Linked DNA regions of Prochlorococcus marinus XMU1411. The protein of the gene in region 1 binds, or shares a complex with, the protein of each later gene. Links are inferred from orthologs where the notes say so. Each region holds a gene or a part of one and is shown in the gene's direction. Other genes may lie near its edges.

Region 1 (5,783 bases):
ATGTTTTTGCTGGTTCTTATTTAATAAAGTTTTGGCCCGTTCACATAAATTTTTATATCTCCATTCTCGTGCTTTTTCTTCTGAAGAAATATTTTCTTTATTTGCTTGATCAAAATAGAATGAAATATTTTTATCTTCGCAATAACTTTTTAATTCACGAGCATAGACTGAGGATTTTTCGTGCCACTGATGATCACCATGCCAAACACTAATAGACCAATTATGAATTTTTTTTAGGTCATTAATTAGGGTCAATAAGACCATCGAGTCTTGTCCCCCTGAAACACTTATTAAAATATTCGATCCTTTGGGAATTAATATGTTTTTGCTAAGAATCTCTTTATGAAGCTTATGATGCCACGATGACCAATTTTTCTGAGTTAATTTTTTATCAGACATTTTGTGTTGCTCAGATAATATTTTTTAAAAAATGCACCGTTTTACTAAAACAATGTCACAATCGGGTAATAAATTCATCAAGTAAATGAGTCTGATTAATCTTTTGCCACAAAAAATCAAAGAAGAGTTAAGAAGCAAATCCTTACTCAAAGTTATTTCAGGATTAAATAATTTCGATGCTCAATCGGTGAAAAGAATTGTTGAGGCTGCTTCATTGGGAGGTGCAGATCTTGTCGATATTGCTTGTAAACCTGAACTTGTTGATTTAGCACTTAAGAATTCAACACTACCCGTTTGTGTTAGTTCAGTTGTGCCTCGATCTTTTCAAGATTCTGTAAAAGCAGGAGCATCATTAATTGAGATTGGAAATTACGATACTTTTTATGAAAAAGGGATTAATTTTTCAGATAAAAAAGTTTTAAACATTACAAAAGAGACGAGAGATTTATTGCCTAATGTTCCTTTATCAGTAACTGTTCCTCATACTATGCCTATTGATAAACAAGTTGATCTTGCTGTGAAGCTAGTAGAAGAAGGTGTTGATATTATTCAAACAGAAGGTGGCACCAGTTCTACTCCTTACTCTCCAGGAATTCAAGGCTTTTTTGAAAAATCAGTACCAACTCTTGCAGCTACCTATGCTATTCATCAAGAATTTAAGAAACAATTCCTGAATATACCAATCATGAGTGCCTCTGGATTAAGCCAAGTGACTTGTCCATTAGCAATATCCTCTGGAGCCTCAGCTGTTGGCGTTGGATCTGTAGTTAATAAATTAGATGATTTAATATCAATGATTGCTGTTATAAGAGGCCTAAAAGAATCTTTGAAGAATTCAATAATCGGAGAAAAAATTTCCTAGTATAGCAATATCCTTTAGCTATTAGCTTGATGAACAACTATAAGCTTCAAGCTCCTTACGAACCAAATGGAGATCAACCTGAGGCTATTAAAAAATTAGTTAAAGGCGTTAATAATGGTAAAGAGTTTCAGACTCTTTTAGGAGCTACTGGAACTGGTAAAACATTTACCATTGCGAATGTAATTCAACAAACAGGAAGACCAGCACTTGTATTAGCCCATAACAAAACGTTAGCAGCACAACTATGTAATGAATTAAGGGAATTTTTCCCAAAAAATGCTGTAGAGTATTTCATTTCTTACTACGATTATTATCAACCTGAAGCCTATGTCCCTGTAAGTGATACTTACATAGCAAAAACTGCTTCAATTAATGAAGAGATAGATATGCTCAGGCATTCTGCAACACGCTCCTTGTTTGAGAGAAAAGATGTAATTGTAGTAGCATCTATAAGTTGCATTTATGGTCTGGGTATACCAAGTGAATATTTAAAAGCTGCAGTTAAATTTCAAGTTGGAAAATCTATCAATCTACGTTCTTCTTTAAGATCTCTTGTTGAAAATCAATATACTAGAAATGATATTGAAATTACTAGAGGTAGATTCAGAATTAAAGGCGATGTTTTAGAAATTGGTCCAGCCTATGAAGATAGATTAATAAGAATCGAATTATTTGGTGATGAAGTCGAGGCTATTCGATATGTTGACCCTACTACTGGAGAAATACTTGAAAGTTTAGAACAAGTAAGTGTTTACCCTGCGAAGCATTTTGTTACTCCAAAAGAAAGACTTGAGAGTGCAATCAGTGCAATTAAAAGTGAATTAAAAACTCAACTCGATAAATTTACATACGAAGGAAAATTATTAGAGGCTCAACGTTTAGAACAACGCACAAAATATGATTTAGAAATGCTTAAAGAGGTTGGCTATTGTAATGGGGTTGAGAATTATGCTCGTCATTTATCAGGTAGGGAGGAAGGTTCACCTCCAGAATGCTTAATAGATTACTTTCCTGATGATTGGTTGTTAGTAGTCGATGAGAGTCATGTAACATGTCCTCAACTTCATGCGATGTACAACGGTGATCAATCTAGAAAAAAAGTTTTAATAGATCATGGTTTTAGACTGCCAAGTGCTGCAGATAATAGACCTTTAAAATGTGAAGAGTTTTGGGAAAAATCAAAACAGACATTATTTATAAGTGCAACTCCCGGTCAATGGGAATTAGATCAATGTGATGGTGAATTTATTGAGCAAGTTATAAGACCAACTGGGGTATTAGACCCTGTAATTGATGTAAGACCTAGTGAGGGCCAAATAGAAGATCTTTTATCTGAAATAAGAATTAGAGCTGAAAAAAATCAAAGAGTGCTAGTGACAACGCTTACTAAGAGAATGGCTGAAGATCTAACTGATTTTTTATCTGAAAATAAAGTAAGAGTTAGATATTTGCATTCCGAAATTCATTCAATTGAAAGAATTGAAATTATTCAAGACCTTAGAATGGGCGAATATGATGTTTTGGTAGGAGTTAATTTATTAAGAGAGGGACTTGATCTTCCTGAAGTATCCTTAGTTGCCATTTTAGATGCTGATAAAGAAGGTTTTCTGAGAGCAGAAAGGTCATTAATTCAAACAATAGGAAGAGCTGCAAGACATGTTGAAGGTGTTGCCTTGCTATATGCAGATAACTTCACAGATTCAATGAAAAAAGCAATATCTGAAACTGAAAGAAGAAGAACTATTCAAGAAAAATATAACCAAGTCAATGGTATTACTCCAAAACCTGCAGGCAAAAAAATCGAAAATTCAATATTATCTTTTCTAGAACTTTCCAGAAAATTAGATGCTGGTGGTTTATCTAAAGATTTAATAAATATTGTCAATAACAAAACTGACTCAATTCTAAATTCCAGTGATAACCAATGTTTGCTAGAAGAATTGCCTGACTTAATAGAAAAGTTAGAAATTAAAATGAAAGATGCTGCAAAAGATTTAAATTTTGAAGAAGCAGCAAATTTGCGGGATAGAATCAAAAAATTAAGACAAAAATTGGCAAGAAATAATTAAAAAGAACTTATTTTTCTAATTCGAAATGATTATGAATTGCATTTACTGCTTTGTCACAATCTTTTTCTAAGACAATACATGAAGTTCTGATTTCACTAGTAGCGATCATTTCAATATTGATATTTTGATCAGCCAATGCTCTAAATATTTTTCCAGCTGTTCCAACCTTAAATGCCATTCCTGCTCCAACAGTACTTACTTTGGCTATAGCAGGGCCATCTGCAATGTATGATCCGGGTAATTTTTTTGTTAAAGCCTCAAAAACTAAGTTAGCTTTTTCTCTATCTTGTTTATTCATTGTAAGACTAATATCCTTAGTTTTTAAAGAGGAAATTCTTTCAGACTGCACGATCGTATCGAAAATTAAATTATTTTCAGCTAATGCTAAGCATATCGATGCTGCTACACCTGGACGATCAGGCAGTTTTCGAAAACTTACTTGAACTTGATTTTTATCTAATGCAATTCCTCTTACTTCAGGTTGATCTTGTTTTTCGTTGATTGGATTAACAAATATTTGTGTATCAGATAATTTAAATTTCTCAGCAACAAATCTAATAGCTTTTGGAATATTATTAATTTCAATTACGCAGCTGACTTTAATTTCACTAGTAGCTATTAACCTGACATTTATATTCGCTTGAGATAAAGTATCAAATAAATCAGCTGAAACACTAGGTCTACCCATAATGCCCGCTCCTTGAATACTTAATTTAGTCATGTTTGTTTTTAGATTATATTGTCCTCCTAATTGACTAGTTATAAGTTCACATTGTTCTGTAGTCTTTTTAACTTCTAATTCACTAACAGTAAATGTTATATCGTTATTATTTCCATCATTTGTAGCTTGTATAATTAAATCTACATTAATACTTGCTTCTGAAAGTTTTTCAAATATTTGTGCAGCAATCCCAGGTCTATCAGGAATATTTGAGAGACTGAATACTGCTTGGTTTTCTAATACTTCAAGACTATTTACTGTTTTTGTTAATTCTAAGCTTCCTCTTTTTAGCGGGAGAGGTTGGATTTGACTTTCTAGGAGAGTCCCACTTGAGTCACTTTGGCTTGATTTGACACATAATTTAATTCCATAATTACGAGCGATTTCTACTGCTCGTGGATGCAGAACTGAAGCACCGACACTTGCAAGTTCAAGCATTTCCTCACAGCTAATCTCATCTAAGAGTTTTGCATTAGCAACAATTCTTGGATCAGTAGTAAGAACTCCTGGTACGTCTGTATAAATTTCGCAAGTCTCAGCTCCTAAAGCTGTTGATAAAGCTACTGCTGAAGTATCTGAACCACCTCTACCCAAAGTTGTAATTTCCATTGAACCCGTATGGCTTAATGTTGTTCCTTGAAATCCAGCCACTACAACTACAAAACCCTGATTTATATAATTTTGGATTCTTTCTGTTTTTATATCCAGAATTCTTGCTTTCCCATGAATTGATTCAGTAATAATTCCAACTTGGCTACCTGTCATTGAAATTGCAGGTATTCCGTATTCGTTTAATGCCATTGAGAGAAGAGCTATGGTTACTTGTTCTCCAGTTGAGAGAAGCATATCCAATTCTCTTCGATTAGGATTTTTACTTATTGATTCCGCTAAATAATTTAAATTATCCGTGGTTTGACCCATTGCAGAGACAACCACGACAATTTCATTTCCTGCTTCTTTACTTTGACAAATACTACTTGCAATATTTTTAATTTTTTTAATATCACCTACAGAGGTGCCGCCAAATTTTTTTACAAGTAATGCCATGTTTAAATCATAATGTAAATTCTTAAACTTATAATTTGGTTAACTTAAATTAATTAAACTATCTGTAAAAACATTTATAGGATTATTACCTTGTTTTAGCAATGATTCAATATCTAATAAGTTACTCAATAAATCCATTAAATAATCTTGTGATATGTTCTTTACTTTTTTTCGAATAAAAAAAATTCTTTTTGGATTTGAAATACCTGCAAGAGTACAAATCTTGTCTGCATTATCGTTTCCTGCATTGACTGCTAATTTTATAATTGTATGAATCCTTATTTGACTGATTAAACCTGCATTTAATCTTAAAGCAGGTTCTCCTTTCTGTAAGGAATAATTTATTTCAATTAGGCTTTCATTAATATTTTTTTGTAAGAGAAGATCAATGATTTTGAAAATATTGGATTGATGATCGCAAAATATTTTTTTTGCATCAATACTTGTTAGAAAAAGTTGTGAATTCAAATCACTTGATATTGCAGAAAGGTATGTTTTTGCTTTCGCTAACTCATTTATTAATTTAAAGCTATCATTTCCAACTGAATCAATAATTAATTCAGCTGCATTATTATCAATTTTGATATCCATTGAATTTGCTGCATCTTCTAAGAATCTTTTTTGTCCTTCATAGTCCCAGATTTCTGGTAAAGAAAATGATTTTTCTTTGGCCAAATTATTTTTG
Region 2 (5,855 bases), on another replicon or contig:
AGAATAGAAATCGATTTATTTTTAAAGTTATTAGATGAGTCCATTTAGACCAACTTCATATGATCGCCCTGGAGAACAAATATCAACCACTCCTTCTGGATTAAAAGTAACTTCAGCAAAGAGATTAATGGTAGATTCAATGGTAAGAATGATTCAAAAAGCAGAAAATCATTCCGTAGAAGATAAACTTGACGAAGAATCTAACAAAAATTAATCAATTTATTGATAAAAGTATAGGAGAGTGGAAATCAATAAGAAGTACTCATACTTTAGCTTTTCAAGAATTTGAAAACTCAACTAGTAAGATAAATATAAAACATATCAACTTAACAAATAAAAAAGTAGTTGAAATTTTTAAAAATAATGAATTAAGTTATAACCTAGAGAGCATAGCTATTTCTATAAAATGGCAATCTATTAGTGATTGGGAAGAAAATGATATAAATGAGGGAGATGAAACTTTATTGATATTTTTACCCAAAAATGAAAATTCAGGAATTGTCTTACGAAATAAAGGTTATACAGAATCTTTTATTTCATCATCAAGTTATTTCGTTGATGAACAAAATAATTTACACATTAAAACTTTTTACAAATCAACAGTTTCTGAAGAAAGAGTTTCTTTTTTATCCACTCATATAAGATCCAGATTTTCCATTATTAGAAATATTGAAAATAACTCAGTAATACAGACTTCCCATACTTCTGAAATAAGAAATTTAGCTAGTTTAAAAGATTAATTATCCTTTCAAATTGAAACTCTGTTTCAGAAATTAAGTCAGGAAGGAAGCTTTTGGTTACCTGCATATTATTAACTGTAGAATTTAAATCAGAGATTGTTGCATCTCGCATTAATTCAATAACTCTTCTTGCATTTCTTAAAGGCACCCCAAGAGCAAGATAAGTATTTTTAAGATCCTTCAAACAACTTTTTTCTAAAACTGATTCGTCATTAGAAATTAAAAGATAAGCAACAATCCTTAGGATTATTTCTCCATCTCTTAAACAAACGGACATCTTGTTAGTTGTATTTAAAGATATTTTTGTATTAACTGAATCTTGATTTTCGCAAATCATTGCTGTTACAGCGTCTGCCGCAATTGCATGCGAATTATTGGTTATTGAGGTTATTGAATCTAATCTTGAGTTTGCACTATTAATAAATTCTTTTATATTACTTAAATCATTTAATTTCCTATCAGCAGACATTAGTTGATTATTCTTTGAAACTGACATTCCTAAAGTTAAAAATTTAAAGTTCGAATCTTAGAATAGTACAAAGCTAGTAAAAACAATACAATTTCAAAATTAACGCAACGCTTCTTAATTAATAACTTTATTCCAAAGTGATAGTTGAAATAGTTCAAATAAAAAATTTTTTTCCGCTAGTATGAACTTACGTTTTAATAAAGTTTTGGATCAACAAGATTTAAAATTATCAAAGAAACTTATTTCCTCTTACAAAAAGAGATTGGAAAAAGAAATTCTTGACCGAAGTATTAAATTAAGGATGCCTCAAAATAAATTTGAAGAAATAATTAATAACAATAATGAACTTATAAATTTAAAAAAAGCTTTAGAAGACCTAGAAACGGAATCTTAACCTCATAGTAAAGTCTTATTTTTGAAAAACCCTTCCAAAAGTGCCTCAAACCAACAATTTTCTTTTTAAATCTTTAAATAATGAGCAACTTCAAGCAGTAAAACATGTTTATGGGCCATTATTAGTTGTGGCAGGTGCAGGTAGCGGGAAAACTAAGGCTCTTACACACAGAATTGCAAATCTTATTGAAAATAACTCTATAGATCCCTATAACATTCTCGCTGTCACTTTCACTAACAAAGCTGCTAAAGAAATGAAAGCAAGATTAGAGGTTCTTCTAGCCCAAGAATTAGCTTTAAATCAATTTGGTCAGCCTTGGACAACTCTCAAAGAAATTGATCAAAATCAATTAAGATCAAACGTTCATCAAGAGAGACTTCAAAATCTTTGGATCGGTACTTTTCATTCTTTATTCTCAAGACTTCTGAGATACGATATTGAAAAATATACTGATCCAGAAGGCCTAAAATGGACAAGGCGATTTTCAATTTATGATGAAACAGATTCTCAAACATTAGTAAAAGAAATTATCAGTCAAGATATGAATCTTGACCCAAAAAGATATGATCCCAAAAAGATTAAGAGATTAATAAGTAATGCTAAAAATCAATGCTTAACTTCTAATGATCTTTTAGAGAAAGCAGATAATAATTTTGATAAAACAGTTGCAGAAGCCTACAAGAGATATAGAATTTCTCTCTCAAAAAATAATTCTTTAGACTTTGATGATCTCCTACTTTTGCCGGTTTTCTTATTGAGGCAAAATGATATAGTCAGAGATTACTGGCACAAAAGATTTAAACATATTTTAGTTGACGAATATCAAGATACAAATAGAACACAATATGAACTTATAAAATTAATTACTGCTGGTAATACTGACCCAAAAAAATTCTTCAATTGGGAAGATCGGTCAATTTTTGTAGTTGGGGATGCTGATCAAAGTATTTATAGTTTCAGAGCAGCTGACTTCAGAATTTTAATTGGTTTTCAAGAAGATTTTAAAACTTCAATCAACGACAATACAAAATCATCTTTAATTAAATTAGAAGAAAATTATAGGTCATCTTCTAATATTCTTGATGCTGCAAACTCACTAATTGAAAACAACTCTGAAAGAATTGACAAAGTTTTAAAGGCTACTAAAGAAAAAGGGGAACTTTTAACTTTACTCAGCTGTGATGATGAAATTTCCGAAGCAGAAGCAATCACCAATAAAATAAAATCACTCAATAACAATAATCAAAACCCAATTTGGAAAAATTTTGCAATATTATATCGAACCAGAGCTCAGTCAAGAGTATTAGAAGAATCTCTTGTAAGGTGGCGCATTCCTTATACAATTTTTGGAGGATTGCGTTTTTATGATAGAAGAGAAATTAAAGATGCAATAGCATATTTGAAAGTTCTGGTTAATTCTTCAGATAACGTTAGTCTTTTACGAATCATAAATGTTCCTAGAAGAGGGATTGGTAAGACTACTATTCAAAAACTTAATGAACTATCTAATAGGTTAAATATCCCATTATGGGAGGTTCTTAATGATAAGCAAAGTCTTGAAGAAACAGTAGGCCGATCATCAAAAGGAATTAATAAATTTACTGAAGTTATGAATGATCTACTGTGTTACCTAGAAAATTCAGGGCCCGCTCAACTACTACAACTTATATTAGAAAAAAGTGGTTATTTAAGTGACTTGTTATCTAGTGGGACGGAAGAATCTGAAGATAGAAGAAATAACTTACAAGAACTAATTAATGCAGCTACTCAATATGAAGAAGAAACAGAAAGTGGAGATGTAGAGGGATTTCTCTCTACAGCAGCCTTAACAACTGATAATGATACGAAGAAAAATAACCCAAACTCTGTAACTCTTATGACTCTGCATAATAGTAAAGGTTTAGAATTTCAAAATGTTTTTATCACTGGGCTAGAACAAGGTCTATTCCCTAGCCATAGATCAATAGATACTCCCTCACTTCTTGAAGAGGAAAGAAGATTATGCTATGTAGGTATTACTAGAGCTAAAGAAAGAGTTTTCTTAAGTCATGCCAGAGAAAGAAGATTATGGGGTGGAATGCGTGAAGCAACAATTCCTTCAATATTTCTCTCAGAAATACCTGAAGATTTAATGGATGGCGAATTACCACAAACTGGTGGTGCTTCAATTAGAAGAGATTGGCATCTTGATCGTTTAACTAGAGTTGATCGAAACAATCCAAATGAATTTGTTAACAAACCAATAAATGCAGTAAGGAAATTATATTCAGGTCCCAGTAAAGGAAAAAGCTGGATAGTTGGAGATAAGCTAATTCACTCAAAGTTTGGGAAAGGTGAAATCATACATATTTTTGGGAGTGGGGAAAAAATATCTTTAGCAGTAAAATTTGGTGATAAAGGAAGTAAAATTCTAGATCCCAGATTAGCTCCAATTCGTTATGTAAGTTAAAACTCATGAACGATATCTCTGATTACATCCAAGGGGAATTAATCAAAACTCCATTTAATCTATATAACCTAATTGTTAAATACATAGAATCTAATAACAATACTAAAGTAGCTTTTGTTGGGGGTTATTTAAGAGATTTATTAATTAGTAAATTCCACAAAAAATTATTTTCTAAACCTGTAGATATTGATCTTATTATTGAAGGATCCTCTATTTCTCTGGCAAAATTTATCAAAAAAAATATTGTAAATGTAGATTTATGTTTAATCAAGGAATTTAATATATACAACACAGTAGAAATAAATATTAATGACTATAAAATTGATATTGCTTCTGCGAGAAAAGAAATTTATACTGCTCCTGGCTTAAATCCCACAGTAACTAATAGTACTATTGAAGAGGATCTTAAGAGGAGAGATTTCACGATAAATTCAATAGCTTTCGAGGTCTCGACAAGGAAAATCTATGATCTTTATGGCGGAATTTCTGATATAAAAAGTAAAAAGTTGAACTTACTTCACAGTAATAGTATTTCAGATGATCCAAGTAGATTAATTAGATGTGCAAAATATGCTTCAAGGTTAAATTTCAATATTTCAAATAATTCCCTCAAACAATCTCAAGAAACAGTTAGACAATGGCCATGGAAAAGTACAAAAACTCATCAGAAAATGATTTACCCTCCTGCAATAGGTATACGAATAAGGATGGAACTAGCTGAAATATGCAAACACGATAATTTGACTAATGTAATTTCGATAATTCATAAATGGGAAATTATCTCAATCTTAAATGAAAATATTAAAGTCGATAAAAGGTTTTTAAGAGGACTAAATTGGATCAAGAAGTTAAAGGGAAATCATATGCTCTACTTATTAAAAGATTCAGAAGATTTAGAAAAAGCATGTCAAAGATTTTTGGTAAATAATAGTGAGATAAAAATATTAGAAGATTATTTAAATATTAAAAAGATATTAAATACAAACCAAAAAAAATTTAATCATTTTTCTCCATCAAGTTGGACAGAATTTATTGAGGACAGAAACCTTAATGATGAGACAGTCAAATTATTAATTTGTGATGGAGGACCATACTGGCATAGATTTTTTAAGTGGTTATTTATTTACAAATTCATAAAATCAAAAAAAGATGGAGAAATATTAAAAAAGGAAGGATGGGATCCAGGGAAGGAGATGGGTAAGGAAATCAAAAGATTAAGATATTTGGAAATTGACAAATTAAATAGAAATTAATTACATTTTTACAACTTCTCCAACCTTGTACCACTTATCCTTTAGAACATTTTCATATTTACGATTGCAACTAATCAACAAGGGTCCACATGTTTGAGGATCTAATAGTAATGATATTCTCTCGTTAAAAGTCTCTTGATCTAATGAATTTTCGTTTAAAAAATTAATAATTCTTTTTTGCTTATTTACTTTATAAATTTTGTCAAAAATTTCTTTATTAGATTCAAAGAAAGTACTTTTAACATCTTTTCTTATTAAATCAAATACTCCAGGATAAGCTTTAAATGCAAATAAATCTAATAAAACTTTTAGTTGCTCAAGATTATTGCTTTGCCTATATAAATTAGATGATTCAACCATTTCTTTAAGATGTCCAATAAATCCATATCCAGTAATGTCAGTCGCAGCATTGACTAATGATTCTTTAAATTGATTTTGAAAAAGATAAATTTCATCAATCAAATATTGCTGACTCTTTACTAAATTATTAATTATTTCAGAAGAACTACCGAGCATATTAATATTTTGCATTTGACCGGCAAAGTAAATC

What was found.
Region 2: the proteins of uvrB (region 1) and HA145_RS01625 are in contact, whole or in part, in a crystal structure (PDB 7EGT), measured with the Thermus thermophilus proteins. The link is inferred for Prochlorococcus marinus XMU1411 from one-to-one orthologs. Residues at the interface, in WP_096411307.1 of Thermus thermophilus: Glu23, Leu25, Arg26, Asp27, Gly28, Glu29, Arg30, Phe31, Arg55, Glu326, Asp327, Phe328, Glu379, Ser382, Gln383, His398, Gly400, Arg401; in WP_096412145.1 of Thermus thermophilus: His654, Arg656, Phe657, Gln666, Asp668, Glu669, Lys680, Arg681, Leu682, Ser683, Lys685, Tyr686, Ala687.

Annotation. Positions count from the first base shown.
Region 1 is NZ_JAAORI010000006.1:113,005-118,787, reverse strand. Bases 880-3,810 are described here. They hold uvrB (excinuclease ABC subunit UvrB), read left to right. Parts: upstream 880-1,290; coding sequence 1,291-3,330; downstream 3,331-3,810. Other genes in these bases: HA145_RS09190 (aspartate kinase), read right to left, coding at 3,338-3,810; HA145_RS09200 (DUF561 domain-containing protein), read left to right, coding at 880-1,261. In the rest of the region: tRNA lysidine(34) synthetase TilS, read right to left, coding at 1-399; more of HA145_RS09200, read left to right, coding at 485-879; more of HA145_RS09190, read right to left, coding at 3,811-5,098; holA (DNA polymerase III subunit delta), read right to left, coding at 5,138-5,783. UniProt on the Escherichia coli protein: The UvrABC repair system catalyzes the recognition and processing of DNA lesions. A damage recognition complex composed of 2 UvrA and 2 UvrB subunits scans DNA for abnormalities.
Region 2 is NZ_JAAORI010000003.1:3,109-8,963, reverse strand. What follows is about bases 1,273-4,347. They hold HA145_RS01625 (UvrD-helicase domain-containing protein), read left to right. Parts: upstream 1,273-1,643; coding sequence 1,644-4,052; downstream 4,053-4,347. Other genes in these bases: HA145_RS01620 (CCA tRNA nucleotidyltransferase), read left to right, coding at 4,058-4,347; HA145_RS01630 (hypothetical protein), read left to right, coding at 1,391-1,603. Also shown: HA145_RS01645 (hypothetical protein), read left to right, coding at 35-214; HA145_RS01640 (phycobiliprotein lyase), read left to right, coding at 189-740; HA145_RS01635 (R-phycoerythrin subunit beta), read right to left, coding at 724-1,236; more of HA145_RS01620, read left to right, coding at 4,348-5,305; selenide, water dikinase SelD, read right to left, coding at 5,306-5,855. UniProt on the Escherichia coli protein: A helicase with DNA-dependent ATPase activity. Unwinds DNA duplexes with 3'-5' polarity. Translocates on single-stranded DNA with 3'-5' polarity. Initiates unwinding more efficiently from a nicked substrate than double-stranded DNA.